3 regions of the Streptomyces sp. CA-106110 genome follow, and region 1 is predicted to be linked to each of the others. Evidence: riboswitches for the same ligand, from Rfam matches in the RefSeq annotation. Region 1 holds a riboswitch; each other region holds the start of a gene.

Region 1 (6,544 bases):
ATCTCGAACTCGACCCGCTGGCCCTCTTCCAGGGTGCGGTAGCCGTCCATCTGAATCGCGCTGTAGTGGACGAAAACATCCGCACCACCGTCGACCGCGATGAAGCCGTACCCCTTCTCCGCGTTGAACCACTTGACGGTGCCCTGAGCCATGCCTAACTCCCCTATTACTGGCCCTTGCACAGATCCACACTTCGCGGACCCGGGTCAGACCTCACCCCCCAACGGTTGGGGGCGTGCGCCGGAACGCGTCGACCGCGGCTGAATGTATCTGTCCAACTGCCGTCTGCAACAGGTCAATCGGACGAGAATTCCGGGCACGACCGGTCGGGAATGTACGGAGAATTCATCCGAATTCAGGGCAAGTCGGGCCCTGCAAAAGGAGCGAATGGCTCAAAAGCCCTGCCTACTTTGGCTACTTCTTATCGGCCTACGGCAGGAACTCAGAGCACCCGGCGGGGAAACCGGGAGCGGGTTCCCCAACTGTACCGTGCTCAACCATGCAGAATTGCCCCCTCCGCTTGTCTCACGGAGAGGGCAATTCGATGAACTCTCGGTGACCTGAGTTACCGAGGGTAATGATCGGGCGGGCCGAGTGACCGTCAGCCGCCCGCCACCGCCGGGATGATGGAGACGCCGGCGCCGTCGGGCGTCACCGTCTCGAGACCCTGCTCGAAGCGGACGTCGTCGTCGTTGACGTACACGTTGACGAAGCGGCGCAGCTTGCCCTGGTCGTCCAGGACGCGGGCGGCGATGCCGGTGTGGTTCTTCTCCAGGTCGGCGATGACCTCCGCCAGGTTCCCGCCCTCGGCGGGAACCTCGGCCTGGCCGCCGGTGTAGGGGCGCAGGATGGTCGGGATGCGGACGGTGACGCTCATGGGGTGTGACCTCCGGTGGGGTACGGCCGGCGGGACGGGCGCTCAGACGAGCCCGGCCGCGCGGAAGGAGTCCAGGTTCGGGCGGATCGTGGCGGTGAGCCCGGTGCCGGCCACCGCGTCCAGCGTCTTGAGACCGTCGCCGGTGTTGAGGACGACCGTCGTCTTCGCCGGATCGAGGACACCGCTCTCGATGAGCTTGCGCGTGACACCGACGGTCACGCCACCGGCCGTCTCGGCGAAGATGCCCTCCGTACGGGCGAGCAGCTTGATGGCATCGACGATCTGATCATCCGTCACGTCCTCCACCGCACCGCCCGTGCGGCGCGCGATGTCGAGGACGTACGGGCCGTCGGCCGGGTTGCCGATGGCCAGCGACTTGGCGATCGTCTTCGGCTTCTGCGGCCGTACGACGTCCTGGCCCGCCTTGAAGGCGACCGACACCGGCGAGCAGCCCTCTGCCTGCGCACCGAAGATCTTGTAGGGCGTGTCCTCCACGAGCCCCAGCTTGATCAGTTCCTGCAGCCCCTTGTCGATCTTCGTCAGCTGCGAGCCGGAGGCGATCGGGACCACGATCTGGTCGGGCAGCCGCCAGCCGAGCTGCTCGGCGATCTCGTACGCCAGGGTCTTGGACCCCTCCGCGTAGTACGGACGGAGGTTGACGTTGACGAAGCCCCAGCCCTCGCCGGCCGGGTCGCCGATCAGCTCGGAGCAGAAGCGGTTCACGTCGTCGTAGTTGCCCTCGATGCCGACGAGGTCGCCGCCGTAGATCGCGGCCATGACGATCTTGCCCTGCTCCAGGTCGTGCGGGATGAAGACGCAGGAGCGGAAGCCGGCACGGGCCGCCGCGGCGCCGACCGCGCCCGCGAGGTTGCCGGTCGAGGAGCAGGAGAGCGTGGTGAAGCCGAAGGCGCGCGCCGCCTCCAGCGCCTGGGCGACCACACGGTCCTTGAAGGAGTGCGTGGGGTTGCCGGAGTCGTCCTTCACATACAACCCGCCGGTGACGCCCAACTCGCGCGCCAGGTTGTCCGCCTTGACGAGCTTGGTCCAGCCCGGGTTGAGGTTCGGCTTGCCGGCGACGTCCGCCGGGACCGGCAGCAGCGGCGCGTAACGCCAGATGTTGGCGGGGCCGGCCTCGATGCGCTTACGCAGTTCCTCGGTGTCGTAGCCCGAGAAGTCGTACGCGATCTCCAGCGGGCCGAAACACTCCTCGCAGGCGAAGACCGGGCCGAGGGGCACCCGGTGGCCGCACTCACGACACGAGAGAGCCGCGGCGGGACCGAGATTCACGGAGTCGGTGGTGCTTGCAACTGTCTGCACAGCCATGTCAGGCGAGGCCCTTTCTCCTCATCTTCCTCACGACGCATCTCGCCGTGAGACGGATTTGGCACCTTCCCTAGTCGGGAGCCTCGCGAAGACGATCAGGAGCGATCTACGAGAACCGACTGGAGGGTTGCCGGGGCTTCATCGGGCCGTGTCCCTCTGCCCCTCTGGATGAGCGGTATGCGGTTGTTTCACCGTGGTGAGCGACGGCGACCCCCGACATGCGATGGTCACCGGCGTTGTTCAAGACTGTAACCGAAGGCCAGGACAGTTGAGAGAGTCGTCCGAACCGCGAGATGGACGGATCACCACCCGCACCCCATGCGAGTCCCACTCGGGGATCACTTCCGATCTCTTCTGCCGACCACCGCCGTACGAACGTGAGGAGCCGCAGACTGTGCTGGAAGAAGTAGAGCGCTGGCTGAGCACCCGCTCCTGGTCCGTCGCCGATCGCCCGCTCCACCAGATCCTGGCCGCGAAACGCTCGTCCGGCTCAACGGTCAGTGTGGTGCTGCCCGCGCTCAACGAGGAGGAGACGGTCGGCGACATCGTCGCCGCCATCCGCCACGACCTCATGCAGAAGGTCCCGCTCGTCGACGAGATCGTCGTCGTCGACTCGGGCTCCACCGACCGCACCTCCGAGGTCGCCGCGGCGGCCTGCGCGAAGGTGGTGCACCGCGACGCGATCCTGCCGCGGATCCCGGCCGTGCCCGGCAAGGGCGAGGTGCTGTGGCGGTCCCTGCTCGTCACCCGTGGCGACATCGTCTGCTTCATCGACGCGGACCTGAGGGAGTTCTCCTCGGAGTTCGTCTCCGGAATCGTGGGCCCGCTGCTCACCGACCCCGGCGTGGACCTGGTGAAGGCGATGTACGACCGGCCGCTCGGCGCCACGGCCGGCCAGGGCGGACGTGTCACGGAGATGATGGCCCGCCCGCTGCTCAACATGCACTGGCCCCAGCTGGCCGGATTCGTGCAGCCGCTCGGCGGCGAGTACGCGGCCCGCCGTTCCCTGCTGGAACGGCTGCCGTTCCCGGTCGGGTACGGGGTGGAGCTCGGCATGCTGGTCGACGCCCTGCACCTGGTGGGCCTGGACGCCCTCGCCCAGGTCGACGTGGGGGTGCGCAAGCACCGCCACCAGGACGGTCAGGCGCTCGGCCGCATGGCCGCCGCGATCTACCGCACCGCACAGCTCCGGCTGGCCCGCGGTCATCTGATCCGCCCGTCCCTCACCCAGTTCGAACGGGTGGCGGGTGGGTTCGAGCCACGGACGTACTCGGTGGACACGGAGGAGCGGCCGCCGATGGAACAGATCGCCGAGTACATGGAACGAAAGGCGGCCTGAATGGCTGCGGAACCCGTTGTATACGGCTCCGCATACGGCTGAATGGAACGTTTGAGCGTTTAGGCTCCGGGCTAGGTTTCGTGGCATGGCTTCCCCGCACACGGCTTCCGTACTTGTCGCCTCCAACCGCGGCCCGGTCTCGTACACGCTGGACGAGAGGGGGGAGCTCACCGCCAAGCGGGGCGGTGGCGGACTGGTCTCCGGACTGTCGGCGATCGGCCCGGACACGGACGCCGTCTGGATCTGCTCCGCCCTGAACGACGCCGACCGTGAGACCGTCCGGCGCACGGGCGGTGCGCTCGATCCGGCCGACACCGGCGGGCAGCGCGTACGGATGCTCGACATCGACGCGCGGGTGCACGCCGACGCGTACAACGGCATCGCGAACTCGGTGCTGTGGTTCGTGCACCACATGCTGTACCAGACGCCGCTCGAGCCGGTCTTCGACGCGGCGTTCCGGCGCCAGTGGAAGGCCTACGAGGAGTACAACCGCGCGTTCGCCGAGGCACTCGCCCAGGAGGCGGGCCAGGGCGCGGCGGTCCTGATCCAGGACTACCACCTCACCCTGGCCCCCCTGATGCTCCGCGGTCTGCGCCCGGACCTGCGGATCGGTCACTTCTCGCACACTCCGTGGGCGCCGCCGGAGTACTTCCGGATGCTGCCCGACGACATCGCGGCGCAGGTGCTCGGCGGGATCCTGGGCGCCGACCGGGCGGCGTTCCTGACGCAGCGCTGGGCGGACGCGTTCACCGAGTGCTGCCACGCGGTCCTCGGCCCCGGCAGCGCCTCGGGCACGCGCATCGGTGTGCACGGACTGGGCGCTGACGCCGACTTCCTGCGGTGGCGGGCGCACCAGCCGGACGTGAACGAGCGGATGGCGGCGCTGCGGCAGCAGATCGGCACGACTCCCGACGGCAGGCCCCGGAAGACGATCGTGCGGGTGGACCGCACCGAGCTGTCGAAGAACATCGTGCGCGGGCTGCTGGCGTACGAGGAGTTGCTGGAATCCCGGCCCGAGTGGCGCGAACGGGTCGTCCACATCGCCTTTGCGTACCCCTCCCGCCAGGACCTGGCCGTCTACCGGGACTACACCGCGGAGGTGGAGCGGGTGGCGACGGAGATCAACTCGCGGTACGGCACCGCGGACTGGACTCCGGTCGAGCTGCATGTGAAGGACGACTTCGCGCGCTCGCTGGCCGCGTACCGGCTGGCGGACGTGGCCCTGGTGAACCCGATCCGGGACGGTATGAACCTGGTCGCCAAGGAGGTCCCGGTGGTCTCCGACGGAGGCTGCGCACTGGTGTTGTCCCGGGAGGCCGGGGCGTTCGAGGAGCTGGCCGAGGACGCGGTGCCGGTGAACCCGTACGACATCGGGGGCATGACGGCGGCCCTGCACCAGGCGCTGTCCATGGGACCGGGTGAGCGCGCGGAGCGCACGAAGCGGTTGGCCGCGCAGGCCACGGCGCTGCCCCCGGCCCGGTGGTTCCTGGAACAGCTGGCCGCGCTGGAGGGTTGAGCGGTCCGCTCCGGGCCGCCGACCGTCCGCGGGCCGCTCGTGCCGACGGCCTGCCCCCTCGCCCCTATCGGGGCGGTTCGGCGAGCCGCTGTGCCAACGACCTCAGCAGCCGCACCACTCCTCCGGGGCCGTCGACCACCAGATCCGCGCGTTCGGCCAGTTCGGTGACCTCCTCGCTGCCGCTGCAGACGAGGAGACCGGACACGCCGTCCGAGCGGAGCTTTTCGACGGCCGCGAAGGCGGACAGGTCGCCGAGGTCGTCGCCGACGTACATGACCGCTCCCGCACCGATCTCGCGCAGGTACTCCAGCAGGGCCACCCCCTTGTCCATGCCCGGCGGGCGCAGCTCCAGGACCATGCGGCCCGGCTCGACGATCAGCCCGTGCCGGGTGGCGAGGTCGGCGAGGGGTTCGCGCAGGGCCTCGAATGCGGCTTGCGGATCCTCGGCGCGGCGGGTGTGCACGGCGACGGCACGCCCCTTCTCCTCGATCCACGTCCCCCCCCAGGCTCCGATCCGGTCGAGGACGCCGGGGAGTTCGGCGCGGACGGCGGCGACGCCGGGATGCGGGGCGGGGGCGTCGACAGTGCCGGTGCGGGCGTCCCAGCGTTCGGCGCCGTAGTGGCCGAGAACCACGAGGTGTTCGAGTCCAGGCACGTCCGCGAAGCCGCCGTGGCGGACGGCGACGCCGGCCGGGCGGCCGGTGACGACCGCGACGGAGGCGACCTTGGGGGCGAGGGCCGCGAGGGCCGGCACCGCGTCGGGGTGGGCGCGGGCCTGATCGGGGTCGGGGACGATCGGGGCGAGCGTCCCGTCGAAGTCGAAGGCGAGAACGGCCCGCTCGGGCCGGGCGAGGATGGCGTCGAGACCGTCGCGCCCCGCCGGGGTGGCGGGCGTCGGCAAGGAGTCCGTGTGGCTGCCCATGACACGACCCTATCCGCGCGAGGGCGGGCTCACGCATGGCTCGGGGATGCGCGGGCGGCGCGCCCCGCCGCGCGGCGCGCTCAGCGCTCGGCGCGGCGGGACTCGCGGACGCGGCGGAGCCGGTTGACGGTGACCGGGGCGTGCGCCAGGGCTCTCGGATCGTCGAGGAGGGCGTTGAGCAGCTGGTAGTACCGGATGGGGGCGAGACCGAGCTGCTCGCGTATGGCACGCTCCTTGGCCCCCGGGCCGGAGAAACCGCGTCCCTCCAGAGCGAGGATGGCCTTCTCGCGAGGGGTGAGGTCGTCCATGGAGGAACCGTAGCCGCAGGGTCCGACAGTCGGCCCGTCGCGGCCCCCCACCCCTCGGCCGAAGCCGAGAGGAAGATCGAGGGGCGAGAGCGAGCCCCAGGCCGGTCGGCCCGGGGTACGGAAGCGCGGTCCCCGGGGACTGATCCCCGAGCGGACCGGCACCTTTCCTGCCTGCCCCGCCGGAGGCTAGCCCGCGGAGCTGTTGTCGGCCGTCACCGCCGACCGCTGCAGCCCGCCCAGGATGGCCGCCGGGCTGCCG
Region 2 (6,544 bases), 1.9 Mb from region 1:
GCCCCGAGGGTGCCGACATCGCCCGGGGTGGTGAGCTCTTCCGCACCAACTGCGCGCAGTGCCACAACACCGGCGGCAAGGGCGGTGCGCTGACGCACGGCAAGTTCGCGCCGACCCTTGAGGGCGTCGCCCCGAAGCACATCTACGAGGCCATGCAGACCGGCCCGCAGAACATGCCGTCCTTCCCGGACACCACGCTGTCGCAGCAGAACAAGAAGGACATCATCGCGTACCTCCACGCGGTCGACGGCGACCAGACCGTGAACCCCGGCGGCCTCGAGCTGGGCGGCCTCGGACCGGTCTCCGAGGGCCTGTTCGCCTGGATCTTCGGCCTCGGCGCGCTGATCGCGGTCGCCGTCTGGGTCGCCGCTCGGACCGCAAAGGCCAAGAAGTCATGAGTAGCCAAGACATTCCAGAAGAGAACCTGCCCGCTGAGCAGGACACCGCGCACGGTGCAGTGACGGTGGCGGACGAGCAGAGCCCGTTCGCCGACCCGGGCCTGCCGCCCCACGAGCACCGCATCCAGGACATCGACGAGCGGGCCGCCAAGCGGTCCGAGCGCACGGTGGCCATGCTGTTCACCGTGTCGATGCTGGCCACCCTCGGCTTCATCGCCGCGTACGTGACGATCCCGAACGACAAGTCGATCTTCGTCTTCCCGATCGGGCACATCAGCGCGATGAACTTCGCGCTGGGTCTGACGCTGGGCGTGGCGCTGTTCACGATCGGCGCAGGCGCGGTCCACTGGGCCCGCACCCTGATGTCCGACATGGAGATCGCCGACGAGCGTCACCCGATCGAGGCGCCCCCCGAGGTCAAGTCGAAGGTCGTCGCGGACTTCCAGCAGGGTGCCAAGGAGTCGCAGCTCGGCCGGCGCAAGCTGATCCGCAACACGATGTTCGGCGCGCTGGCCCTGGTCCCGCTCTCCGGCGTCATGCTGCTGCGCGACCTGGGTCCGCTGCCCGGGACCAAGCTCCGCCACACGATCTGGTCCAAGGGCAAGCTCCTCGTCAACATGAACACGAACCAGCCGCTGCGTCCCTCGGACGTCGCGGTGGGCTCGCTCACCTTCGCCAAGCCCGAGGGCCTGGAGGAGGCCAACGAGGACTTCCAGGTCGAGATCGCGAAGGCCGCCCTGATGATCGTCCGGCTCCAGCCGGAGAACATCAAGGACAAGAAGGAACTCGAGTGGTCCCACGAGGGCATCGTGGCCTACTCGAAGATCTGCACCCACGTCGGTTGCCCGATCTCCCTGTACGAGCAGCAGACGCACCACGTCCTCTGCCCGTGCCACCAGTCCACCTTCGACCTCTCCGACGGTGCCCGAGTCATCTTCGGCCCGGCCGGTCACGCCCTGCCGCAGCTGCGCATCGGCGTCAACGCGGACGGCTACCTCGAGGCGCTCGGCGACTTCGAGGAGCCCGTCGGTCCTGCATTCTGGGAGCGCGGATGAGTACTACACCGAGCAACACGAATCCGTCTGCCGCCGGCACGGCGGACAGCTCGCGCGGACGGGCACCGGCCGGCGAGCGCATCGCGGACTGGGCCGACGGCCGCCTGGGGATCTACTCCCTGGCGAAGTCCAACATGCGCAAGATCTTCCCCGACCACTGGTCGTTCATGTTGGGCGAGGTCTGCCTCTACAGCTTCATCGTCATCATCCTCACGGGTGTGTACCTGACGCTGTTCTTCCACCCCTCGATGAACGAGGTCGTGTACCACGGCAGCTATGTGCCGCTGCAGGGTCAGACCATGAGCGAGGCCTTCAACTCCACGATGCACATCAGCTTCGATGTGCGTGGCGGCCTGCTCATCCGTCAGATCCACCACTGGGCCGCGCTGATCTTCATCGCCGGCATGTTCGTGCACATGATGCGCGTGTTCTTCACGGGCGCGTTCCGCAAGCCGCGTGAGATCAACTGGGTGTTCGGCTTCCTGCTGTTCGTCCTCGGCATGTTCACCGGCTTCACCGGTTACTCGCTCCCGGACGACCTGCTCTCCGGCACCGGTGTCCGCTTCATGGAGGGCGCGATCCTGTCCGTGCCGATCGTCGGCACGTACCTGTCGTTCTTCCTCTTCGGCGGACAGTTCCCGGGCGGCGACTTCGTGGCCCGCTTCTACTCGATCCACATCCTGCTGCTGCCGGGCATCATGCTCGGCCTGGTGGTCGGCCACCTGATCCTGGTCTTCTACCACAAGCACACGCAGTTCGCGGGTCCCGGAAAGACGAACAACAACGTCGTCGGCATGCCGCTGCTGCCGGTGTACACGGCCAAGGCCGGAGGCTTCTTCTTCCTGGTCTTCGGTGTCATCGCGGCCATCGCGGCGCTCGCCACGATCAACCCGATCTGGGTCTTCGGGCCCTACCGTCCGGACCAGGTGTCCACGGGTGCCCAGCCCGACTGGTACATGGGCTTCTCCGAGGGTCTGATCCGTACGATGCCGGGCTGGGAGGTCAACATCTGGGGCCACACGCTCGTCCTGGGCGTGTTCATCCCGCTGGTGATCTTCCCGCTGGTCCTGGTGACGATCGCGGTCTACCCGTTCATCGAGTCCTGGGTCACCGGGGACAGGCGCGAGCACCACATCCTGGACCGCCCGCGCAACGCCCCGACGCGTACGGCCTTCGGTGCCGCGTGGATCGCCTGGTACTTCGTGCTGCTGATGGGTGGTGGCAACGACATCTGGGCCACGCACTTCCACCTGTCGATCAACGCGATCACCTGGTTCGTCCGCATCGCCTTCTTCGTGGTGCCGGTCCTCGTGTTCGTGGTCACCAAGCGGGTCTGCCTCGGCCTCCAGCGCCGCGACCGCGACAAGGTGCTGCACGGCCGCGAGTCGGGCATCATCAAGCGGCTGCCGCACGGTGAGTTCATCGAGGTCCACGAGCCGCTCAGCCAGGAGCAGCTGCACACGCTCACGGCGCACGAGCAGTACAAGCCGGCCGAGATCGGCCCGACGGTCGACGAGAACGGCGTCGAGCGGAAGATCAAGGCCACGGACAAGCTGCGCTCCAAGCTGAGCTACGGCTACTACGGGGACACCAACCAGATCCCCAAGCCCACGGTCGAGGAGTACAAGGAGATCACGAGCGGCCACGGCCACCACTGATCGCTGCGCACGCCACACGCCACAGTCGAAGGGCCCTTCCGGTGTTCGGACGGGGCCCTTCGCCGTCTGCCGGGCTGGATAGGGTGGACCTGTTCGAGATATGCGTCCCGTAGTCCGGGACAACGACCCAGGAGCGGCTTATGAGCGCTGTGACCCCCGCTGGAGGCGACACCGCGGCGGGCCGTTCCTGGCCCCAGGTGCTGAACGGGCTGCTGGACGGCCGTGACCAGAGCGCGGACGACACGGCCTGGGCGATGGACCGCATCATGCGCGGCGAGGCGTCGGACGCGCAGATCGCCGGGTTCGCGGTGGCACTGCGGGCCAAGGGCGAGACGGTGGAGGAGATCACCGGCCTTGTCCGTGCGATGTACGAGCACGCGAACGTGATCGAGGTGCCGGGGCCGACGGTCGACATCGTCGGTACGGGCGGTGACGGCGCGAAGACGGTGAACATCTCCACGATGTCGTCGATCGTGGTGGCCGGCACCGGAGCCAAGGTCGTCAAGCACGGCAACCGGGCCGCGTCCTCCGCGTCCGGGGCCTCGGACGTGCTGGAGAAGCTCGGGGTCAATCTGGAGCTGCCGGTGCACCGGGTGGCCGAGGTGGCCGAGGAGGCCGGGATCACCTTCTGCTTCGCGGTGAAGTTCCACCCGGCGCTGCGGCACGTGGCGGCGGCGCGCGGGCAACTGGGAATCCGTACGACGTTCAACATCCTGGGCCCGCTGACCAACCCGGCGCGGGTGAAGGCCCAGGCCGTGGGAGTCGCGGACCCGCGGATGGCGCCGATCGTGGCGGGGGTCCTCGCCGAGCGCGGCAACTCCTCGCTGGTGTTCCGCGGCGACGACGGCCTGGACGAGCTGACGACCACATCGACCTCCCGGGTCTGGATCGTCCGCGACGGCAAGGTCACCGAGGAGGCCTTCGACCCCCGGGACGTGGGGATCGACCTGGTCCCGGTGGAGGCGCTGCGCGGTGCCGACGCCTCTTACAACGCCGATGTGGCGCGACGGGTGCTGACCGGTGAGACGGGCCCGGTACGGGACGCTGTACTGCTGAACTCGGCGGCGGCGCTGGTGGCGCTGGAGCCGGGTTCCGGGTCGCTGGCGGAGCAGATCCGGGCCGGGATGGAGAAGGCCGTGGAGTCCATCGACTCAGGGGCCGCCAAGCGGACGCTGGACCACTGGGTGGCGGCGACCCACGCCTGATGCCCGCGGGGCCCGGGGCGCGGGCTCCTCGGCTCCGCTCCAAGCTGTTCCGGGTGTGTCTGACAGGGGTGCCCCACCGGCTCAGGGCCGGTGGGGCCCACCAGGCATCTCCGGCTCGGCGGGCCGGCCATCCGGCACTCCGGCGCCTTCGCGGCCGTGCGCGCATCCCCGGCTGTGGATGGGCCTTCGTGGCGGCGTGCGGGTCGCGGTCTGCGAATCGGCCTTTGTAACCGCGCGCGTCCCCGTCTCCGGTGCGGCCTTGGTGGTGGTGTGCGGGTCGCTGTCGGCGGTCCGACTGTCGTGGCCGTGCGTAGGTCGTGGTCTGCCGTCCGGCCGTCGTAGGCGTGTGTGGATCGCGGTCTGCGGTCCGACCTTCCTGGCCGTGTTCGCGTCCCCGTCTCCGGTGCGGTCTTCGTGGCCGTGTGTAGGTCGCGGTCTGCGGTCCGGCCTTCGTGGCGGTGCGTGGGTCGCGGTCTGCGGTCCGGCTTCCGCAGCCGTGCGCGCGTCCCCGGCCTCCACAGCCGTGCGCGCGGCCCCCTCTCCCTACCGGCCCTTCGCAACCCTGTGTGCATCCCGGCATCCGGACAGAAGTTGCGGCTGGGCGATCACGTCCCGTAGCGTCCTGTGCAGGTCATGAGCGACAGCCATTCGGCCCCGGCCGGCTGTCCGGCAACCCTCCGTCCGTGGCGGGGTGCCCCGGGTGAGGACCAGGCCGTGGGCAGCGAGGTCTGCGGCAAGCGCGGACCCCTCGCGTCACCAGGGGTCCTGGTCGTTCGAGGGAGCCTTCCGTGAGCAAGCGAATGCGATAGGGCCGCAGAGCCCCGCCTCCGCATCCCCTTTCACCCCTTTTCACCTTTTCCCGTGCCGCTGACGCAGCCGTGCGCCGTCGTGCGCGCCGTCCGGCACGGCGATCCCACCTGCTTACACGGGAGTGCACCCATGTCCGTCTCCACCCTTGCCGCCGACCCGTCCGTTTGTGCCCCGCTGCCCGTTCTGGGCCGGGATGTCACTGTCCCGCTCGTCACGGGCGGAGAGGTCACCTACGCCGCGCTCGACTACGCGGCCAGCGCCCCGGCACTCCAGCGTGTCTGGGACGACGTGGCGGCCTACGCCCCGTACTACGGCAGCGTCCACCGCGGTGCCGGGTACCTCTCGCAGCTGTCCACCGACCTGTTCGAGAACGCCCGCCGGACCGTCGCCGCGTTCCTCGACTGCCGCGAAGAGGACGAGGTGATCTTCACCCGGTCCACCACCGACTCGCTCAACCTCCTCGCCGCCACCCTTCCGGCCGACTGCCAGGTCTTCGTCTTCGAGACGGAACACCACGCCTCCCTGCTGCCCTGGCGGGGTGCGCGTGTCACCTGCCTGGACGCCCCGCGCACTCCGCAGCAGGCCGTCGCGACCCTGGAGCGCGCCCTCGCGGACCGCGATCCCCACGGCCCGGCCCTGGTCTGTGTCACCGGCGCCTCGAACGTCACCGGCGAGCTGTGGCCGGTGCGCGAGCTCGCGGCGGCCGCCCATGCGCACGGCGCCCGTATCGTGCTGGACGCCGCCCAGCTGGCCCCGCACCACCCGGTGTCGGTCAAGGACCTGGACGTCGACTGGATCGCGTTCTCCGGGCACAAGCTGTACGCGCCGTTCGGTTCCGGAGTCCTGGCCGGCCGCGCCGACTGGCTGCGCGCGGCCGAGCCCTACCTCGCGGGCGGAGGCGCCAGCCGCAAGGTCACCCGGCGCACCGACGGGGGAGTGGACGTGGAGTGGCATGAGAGCGCCGCACGGCACGAGGCGGGCTCGCCCAATGTCATCGGCGCCTACTCCATCGCCTCGGCCTGCAAGGCCCTCACCGAGGCCGGTTTCGACGCCCTCGTCGCCCGTGAGCAGTACCTGATCGGGAAGGTCCGGGAAGGGCTGGCCGGGGTCCCGGAGGTCAAGGTGCTCTCCCTCTTCGGCGACGACTCGCCCCGCGTCGGGGTCATCTCCTTCGTCGTCGAGGGCTGGAACAGCTCCCACTTCGCCGCCGCGCTCTCCGCGGAGTACGGCATCGGCGTCCGCGACGGCCTCTTCTGCGCCCACCCGCTGGTGCGCACGCTTCTGGGTGCCGACCCGCAGACCCAGGGGGAGTGCGGCGCCCCCGAGGCGGCGCCCGGTGAGAAGTCGCTGAACGCGATCCGCGTCAGCTTCGGCGCGGGCACGCCCGACGAGCACGTGGAGCGCTTCCTCGGTGCGGT
Region 3 (6,544 bases), 3.1 Mb from region 1:
CGCTGTCGATGCCGACGAAGAGGTTCTCCCAGGTCGAGTTCCTCACCTCGGGCGTGAGCCCGAGCACCGCGGCCACCAGGCGGCCGAGGTCGGGTTCGGCGCCGGTGAGGCTCTTCTGGTCGCTGCCCACATAGGCCAGCGGCGGGAAGCCGGAGGGCAGGGCGCCGACGCCGATCTCCAGCTTGCCGCTCTTGCGGACGGCCGCGGGCAGCTCGGCGCTGATGGACGTGACCTCGGGCACCTTGAGGGTGGTCTGTTGCGCGGCGCCGTTGGAGAGCCGGCCCACGGTGACCGTGCCGGAGGAGGCGCTGTCCGTGGTGGTGGCGGCGTCGCTGTCGCCCCCGCACGCGGCGAGCCCGGCGGCGAGGGTGACTACGGCGGTTCCCGCGGTGAGACCGCGAAGGATTCGGCGGCGGAGACTGAGCGCAGGCATGGCTGTCCTTGTCCGGTGGGCGGTGAACATGAGGGCGTGGGGGGAGACTTGGGGAACGGCAAGGCCGCGGACTTCAGAGCACCTTGCTCAGGAAGTCCCGGGTCCGCTCGTGCCGTGGATTGCCGAGGACCTCGGCGGGCGGCCCCTGCTCGACGATGCGGCCGCCGTCCATGAAGACCACCCGGTCGGCGATCTCCCGTGCGAAGGCGATCTCGTGCGTGACGATGAGGAGGGTGGTGCCGCCGCCGGCGAGGTCCTTGATGACGGCCAGCACTTCGCCGACGAGTTCGGGGTCGAGGGCGGAGGTGGGCTCGTCGAAGAGGATCACACCGGGGCGCAGGGCGAGCGCGCGGGCGATGGCCACCCTCTGCTGCTGGCCGCCGGACAACTGCCGCGGATAGGCCCCCGTCCGGTCGGCGAGTCCGACCCGGGCGAGCAGTTCGCAGGCGAATTCCTCGGCTTCAAGCCTGGTCAGCCTGCCGGTCGCACTCGGGGCCAGGGCCACGTTGTCCAACACGGTCAGGTGCGGAAAGAGGTTGAAGTTCTGGAAGACGAAGCCGATGCGGCTGCGCTGGGCCAGGATGACCCGCTCGCTCAGCTCCTTGAGGCGGTCCCCGTGCCGGCGGACGCCGATGGGCTCGCCGCCCACGCTGACATAGCCGCTTTCGGGCTTCTCCAGGTGGTTGATCACCCGCAGCAGGGTGGACTTGCCCGAGCCGGAGGGTCCGAGGACCACGGTCACCTCGCCCGGACGTACCGTCAACTCGATGCCGTCCAGCACCCGGTGGGCGCCGTACCACTTGTGCACATCGTGCACCTCGACCGCGGCGGAGTGCGTCTCGAGCGTCTGGGTGGTCATACGGCGGCCTCTCTGCGCGCACGTTCCCGCAGCTCACGCAGACCGGTGCGGAGCCTCTGCAACGGGGTCGGCGGCAGGGTGCGGGTGGCGCCCCGGGCGTAGTGCCGCTCGACGTAGAACTGGACGACGGACACGATGCTCGTGAGGATCAGGTACCAGACGGTGACGACCAGCAGCAGCGGCACGATGTCGCCGGGGTAGGTACTGCCCATGGTCTGCGCCGAGCCGAACAGATCGAGCAGCGAGACGTAGAACACCAGCGAGGTGCTCTTGATCAGCCCGATCAGCTGGTTGACGTAGTTCGGGGTGATGGACCTGAGGGCCTGCGGGAAGACGATTTTCCTGAACTGGTGGCCCCTGGGCAGGCCGAGGGCGGCGGCGGCTTCGTGCTGGCCCTGGTCGACGGAGAGGATGCCGCCCCGGACGACCTCCGCCGCGTACGCGGCCTCGTTGAGGCTCAGGCCGACCACGGCGACGGCCATGTCGGTGGCCAGCCTGGACTCGTCGAAGGTGAGGAAGGCAGGGCCGAAGGGCACCCCGATGCTCAGCGTCCGGTACAGCGCGCTGAAGTTGTACAGGAAGATCAGCACGACGATCAGGGGTACGGACCGCAACGCCCATACGTAGGTCCAGCTGACGGCGCGCAGCACGGGGCTCCGGGAGAGCCGCGCGAGCGCCAGGACGATCCCGCCGAGCAGGCCGGCCACGGCGCTGAGCGCGGCGACTTCGAGAGTGATCAGCAGTCCGTCGACGATGGTGGGGCGCAGGAACCAGTAGGCGAACCGGTCCCACTGGTAGAAGGGGTTCGAGACCAGGCCGTGGACGAACTGGGCCACCACGACCAGCACCACGGCCGTGGCGATCCAGCGGCCGGGGCGGCGCAGGGGCTGTACCTGCTGGGCGGTGAGCGGTCGGCCGGAAGCGTCCGGCGAGGGGTCGCGGACCGGGTGGGCTGGAGCGGTGGGCGTGGCGTCGGCGGTGGCTTCGGCCATCGGCAGGGCGTCGACGGACACGGCTGTGCCTGGGGGTTCAGTCATGGAGGGCTCCGGCAAGTCGGACACCCGGGGACCGCGGCGGCGGTGCGTGGCCACGACAGGCCGGCAGGGCGGGGATCGCTCTGCGGAGCGGGGCAGCGCACGGGGTCGCACGGAACCGGGGGGTGGGCGGACAACGGCACACCGCTCAAGCGGTGTTCGTCACGGAGGCGGGGCTGGTGGAAGTCGTCAGCCCCGACAGCGGGCGCGGCCCGGTGCGGTACACAGTGCGCTGCTGACGCGCAGAAGGTCGACGGCCCGGTTGGCGACGAGCAACTGTGCGTGCGGCTGTACGCAGCACTGAGGACGGCGTGCGGCCGTCCTGGAAGCTGCGTACATGTCCGCCACCTGTCGCTGTCCTGGCCCCTTGGGCCTCGCGCTTACCGAAACGTCATCCCGGTCCGGTCGTCACCTGGGGCACCCCACCGCGGCGCGAGGGTTGCCGGTCAGCAAGCCAGGGCTTGTCGCTGACGCTCATGACCGTTCTGAGCCGTAAGTAAGTCAGGCCCCGGAACCGATGTCAATGTGCGTCCATCAGGTGATACATCGGCCTACGGACGGACACACCGTCAACTGGCCCGTACCGGTGCGCTGTCGGGCACGTACGCGGCCCAGTCGAGGATCTGCACCGCCGCCCCCGCGGCCTCGAGACCACGACAGCGCGCGTGGTGCCGGCGGGCGATGCCGTCGAGGTCGAGGTGCGGGCCGAAGGCCGGACGGGCGGCCAGCCGGCGGGCATAGGCCCACAGATGCGGGTGGCCGGCGATGCGGTGCACCGCACCTGCGTCCAGGTGCCAGCGGTGCACGGTGTCCAGTTGCACCAGGCTCACCCACAACTCAACGTCGGCGGCGGTGAGTTGATCGCCCAGCACGTATTCCTGACGTTCCAGCCGGCCCTCCAGCGCCCGCAGGGTGCACAGCAGCGAGGTGAGCGCGGCGGCCCGCTCCTCCGCACCGGCGTCGGCGCGACCGGCGCGCTGTGCGGCCGCCTCGAGGCCCTGCTCGCACAGGCGGCGCACACCCTCGAGCTCCGCGTCGGCGCCCTGCGGGTACAGCGCATCGCGGCCGGCGCCGAAGTGCCGGGCCAGGTCGCGCATGATGTCCGGGGCGTGCGTGCTGACGATCCGGCCCGACCACTCGTCGCTGAGCACGGGCGCGACGGCCGCCCCGGAGTAGTGGTGGGCGCTCGCCTCGTACAGCGGGCGCAGCGCGGAATGCTCGCCGCCGGGGCCGTCGGGCACCGCGGGCAGGAGGGTCACGGGGCAGACCTCGTCGAGACCGAGGAGGCTGTGGGTGACGGCTGTCCGCAGACAGTGCGGACAGGAAAGCGACAGATGGAGGCGGTAGCGGCGGGGTACCGCGTAGTGACCGCTGCGTGCGTCGCGGCCGATGCGGCCCCGGAAGGCCGGGACGGACGACGGCGGGAGTGCGGTCAGGGCATGGGCGGACATGTCTCTCCCCGGGTACTGGTACGCGAAGATGCGGAGGATGGCGGCCCGGCGGGCAGGTGACGCTCCCCGGCCCGCACGGCGGGGCGCGGGGTTCCGGCACGGCCGGTTCAGCTCGAGGCGCCGGCCGCGCTGCAGACCCGCAGCAGATCGATGTGACGGCGGGAGGTCAGAAGAAGGGACTGCCGACGTGTGCGGTGCACACGGCCGATGACCGGCTCCAGGCGTCCCATGTTTCCCTACCTATCGACTAGGAAATCCCCACTGGAGTGTCGAGCGGGCTCCGGTCTGCGTCAAGGGGGCCGTCCGCAGTGTGAGAGCGAGGGGGCCCGTCGCATCGGATCGCGGTGGTTCGTCCCCGGTCGGTCCGGCCCATTTCCCCATCTGTCGGGCCCGTGTCCATATCTGGACGGCCGGTAGACTCGGGGACCATGGCCGACTCCCCCGCCCCCGCCGACCTGCCCGCATGCGAAGGGTCGGCCGAGGACACGCTGCTGCCGGCCGAACTGCGCGCCTGGATGCAGTTGCTGGCCGCTGCCGGGGCGATCGAGCAGCGGCTGCGTTCCCAGGTCAAGGAGTCGCTCGGGGTCTCGCATGACGAGTTCCTGGTGCTGTGCCTGCTCGCCGACCAGCCCGGCGCCGCTCTGCGCATGTCGCGGATCGCCAAGTCGTTGGGCCGCCCCAAGACCCGTCTGACCTACCAGATCGCCTGTCTGCAGCACGCGGACCTGGTGACCCGGCGTTCGGTGTGCGGCGACAAGCGGGGCATCGAGGTCGCCCTCACGGACAAGGGTCGGCGGCTGCTGCGGGAGGTCTCTCCGGCGCTGGCCGAGACCGTCACCGAGGCCGTGCACGGGATGATCGACGACCGGCAGTGCGAGTCGCTGCGCGGCCTGCTGCCCGAGGCCTCCGCCGCCGGGTCCGACACGGCCGTCTGACGGCCGCACAAGGGCGCGTCACGCCGCGTCGCCCTCCACCTCTGACAACCGGCGGTACGGGTTGCCCGCAGGTTGCCCACCCGTGACGGCCGCCGGTAGGGGCTCCCCCACGCGCGGCGGAGTCCGCAAGGCCCTGGCACCGCGGACTCCGGACGGCCCGGCCGGGCCGGACCGCCCTCCTGTGGCGGCGGGAGGCCGCCGTAACTGCCCGGGCCTCAGCCCAGTTCCCCGTCCAGCCACTCCAGGATGTCGGGGGTGACGGGGTCAGTGATGTCGGCGAACTCCTCGTGCTTCTTGAGGAACTTGGCGACGTAGGGGCAGACCGGCACGATCCGCTTCCCGGACTCCCGTACGTCGGTCAGCGCCTGCTGGACCAGCTGCGAGGCCAGACCCTGTCCGGCGAAGGCGTCGTCGACCACCGTGTGGTAGAAGACGCGCTGGTCGCCGCGGTCGCGGTAGGCGGTCAGACCGGCGCGCCGGCCGTCGACCAGGATCTCGTAACGCTGCTTGACGTCTACCCGCTCGACGGTGGGAGCGGCGGACGGCTGGCTCATCGGGATGCCTTTCGTCTGGAGGTCAGCGGCGCGCTGGGTTCTTGCGCGGCGTGATGACGGCGTTCGGCAGGGCGGGGGCGGGAAGGCGATCTCCTGGGTACCCCTCGACCGCGCCGAAGCGGTCGGAGGCGTTCTGCCACTCCTCGCGGGCCCGCACGATGTCGTCATGGCTGCGGCCGATGAAATTCCACCACATGACGATCTCTTCCTCGAAGGGGGTGCCGCCGAGCAGAACCGCCCGGGCCGTGTCCGCGGACTCGTTGACCAGTGTCAAGGTCTCGGTGCCCGGTGCGGCGTACCCCAACTCCGCCGGGTACAGCAGGGTGCCGGCCATGCGGACGTCGCCGTGGTCGACAAGGAGACCATGCTCGAAGTCCGGGTCCACGGCGAGCGTGATCGCCGCACCCGCATCGAGGACGATCTCGGCGCCGAGCAGCGGTGTGAAGGTCCGCACCGGGGAGGCGTGCCCGGCCAGGGAGCCGAGGAAGACCCGGAGTTCGGCGCCGTCGATCCGGAGTGGCTCGGGTACGTGGTGCTGGAAGTCCCGTGCGGTGTGCCGGTGTTCCCCGGGGAGTGCCACCCACAGCTGCACACCGTGCAGGACGGTGGTTCCCGGTGTCGACACCTCCGAGTGGCTGATGCCGTACCCGCCCGTCATCAGGTTCAGCTCACCGGGCCGCACGAAGGCGTGGCTGCCCAGGCTGTCACGGTGCTCGATCTCCCCGCTGAACAGCCAGCTCACCGTCTGCAGCCCGGTGTGCGGGTGCGGGGCGACGTCCATGCCACCGGTCTTCACCACGTCGTCGGGGCCGTAGTGGTCCGCGAAGCACCAGGCTCCGATCAGGGTCCGGGCCCGCTGGGGCAGCGTGCGCCGCACCGGCATCGCCCGTGGGCCGCCCAGCGGCACCTCGCGCGGGGTGAGCACCTCTATCTCCGGCACCTTCGCCTCCCGCCGGTCGTCCACCGCCGCTCCGCAGCGCATTTCGGCGGACTCCGCCTCGACGTTGCTCATGGATCAGCGCCCTCCGTCCCTGGATGGTTTTACATTCAACAATTATACAGGGATCATAGAACGATGATCCCGCCGGCGCAGCCGAGCACCGAGCCCCGAGCGGCGAACCCGAAGGAGTCCCAGTTGAGCAGCCGTACGACAGAGTCCGCGGGCCGACGGATCTTCATCGACAAGCAGAGCCCGAAGGCCTACCACGCCCTGCTCGAGACGTCCGAGGCCGTGCGCTCCGTCGCCTCGGAAGCAGGGCTCGAGCGTATCCTCGTGGA

The links. A riboswitch is a leader RNA that binds a small molecule or an ion and turns the genes downstream of it on or off. The one in region 1 is predicted to bind S-adenosylmethionine.
Region 2: linked by a shared signal. The riboswitch ahead of ACQEXA_RS39620 (aminotransferase class V-fold PLP-dependent enzyme) and the one ahead of thrC (threonine synthase) in region 1 are both predicted to bind S-adenosylmethionine.
Region 3: linked by a shared signal. The riboswitch ahead of ACQEXA_RS45240 (amino acid ABC transporter permease) and the one ahead of thrC (threonine synthase) in region 1 are both predicted to bind S-adenosylmethionine.

The regions. Positions count from the first base shown of each region.
Region 1 is NZ_JBNJNB010000001.1:6,695,422-6,701,965, reverse strand. Features, by position in the region: gene ACQEXA_RS30940 (cold-shock protein) at 1-152, opposite strand, end outside; gene ACQEXA_RS30935 (MoaD/ThiS family protein) at 602-877, opposite strand; gene thrC (threonine synthase) at 920-2,200, opposite strand; SAM riboswitch class I at 2,219-2,375, opposite strand; gene ACQEXA_RS30925 (glucosyl-3-phosphoglycerate synthase) at 2,595-3,539, shown strand; gene ACQEXA_RS30920 (alpha,alpha-trehalose-phosphate synthase (UDP-forming)) at 3,625-5,055, shown strand; gene otsB (trehalose-phosphatase) at 5,120-5,977, opposite strand; gene ACQEXA_RS30910 (DUF3263 domain-containing protein) at 6,058-6,285, opposite strand; gene ACQEXA_RS30905 (ABC transporter substrate-binding protein) at 6,472-6,544, opposite strand, start outside.
Region 2 is NZ_JBNJNB010000001.1:8,582,099-8,588,642, forward strand. Features, by position in the region: gene qcrC (cytochrome bc1 complex diheme cytochrome c subunit) at 1-398, shown strand, start outside; gene qcrA (cytochrome bc1 complex Rieske iron-sulfur subunit) at 395-1,453, shown strand; gene qcrB (cytochrome bc1 complex cytochrome b subunit) at 1,450-3,111, shown strand; gene trpD (anthranilate phosphoribosyltransferase) at 3,252-4,316, shown strand; SAM riboswitch class IV at 4,946-5,062, shown strand; gene ACQEXA_RS39620 (aminotransferase class V-fold PLP-dependent enzyme) at 5,256-6,544, shown strand, end outside.
Region 3 is NZ_JBNJNB010000001.1:9,789,235-9,795,778, reverse strand. Features, by position in the region: gene ACQEXA_RS45250 (ABC transporter substrate-binding protein) at 1-433, opposite strand, end outside; gene ACQEXA_RS45245 (amino acid ABC transporter ATP-binding protein) at 507-1,292, opposite strand; gene ACQEXA_RS45240 (amino acid ABC transporter permease) at 1,289-2,329, opposite strand; SAM riboswitch class IV at 2,698-2,808, opposite strand; gene ACQEXA_RS45235 (glutathione S-transferase C-terminal domain-containing protein) at 2,896-3,777, opposite strand; gene ACQEXA_RS45230 (MarR family winged helix-turn-helix transcriptional regulator) at 4,206-4,712, shown strand; gene ACQEXA_RS45225 (GNAT family N-acetyltransferase) at 4,928-5,266, opposite strand; gene ACQEXA_RS45220 (pirin family protein) at 5,289-6,278, opposite strand; gene ACQEXA_RS45215 (carboxymuconolactone decarboxylase family protein) at 6,342-6,544, shown strand, end outside.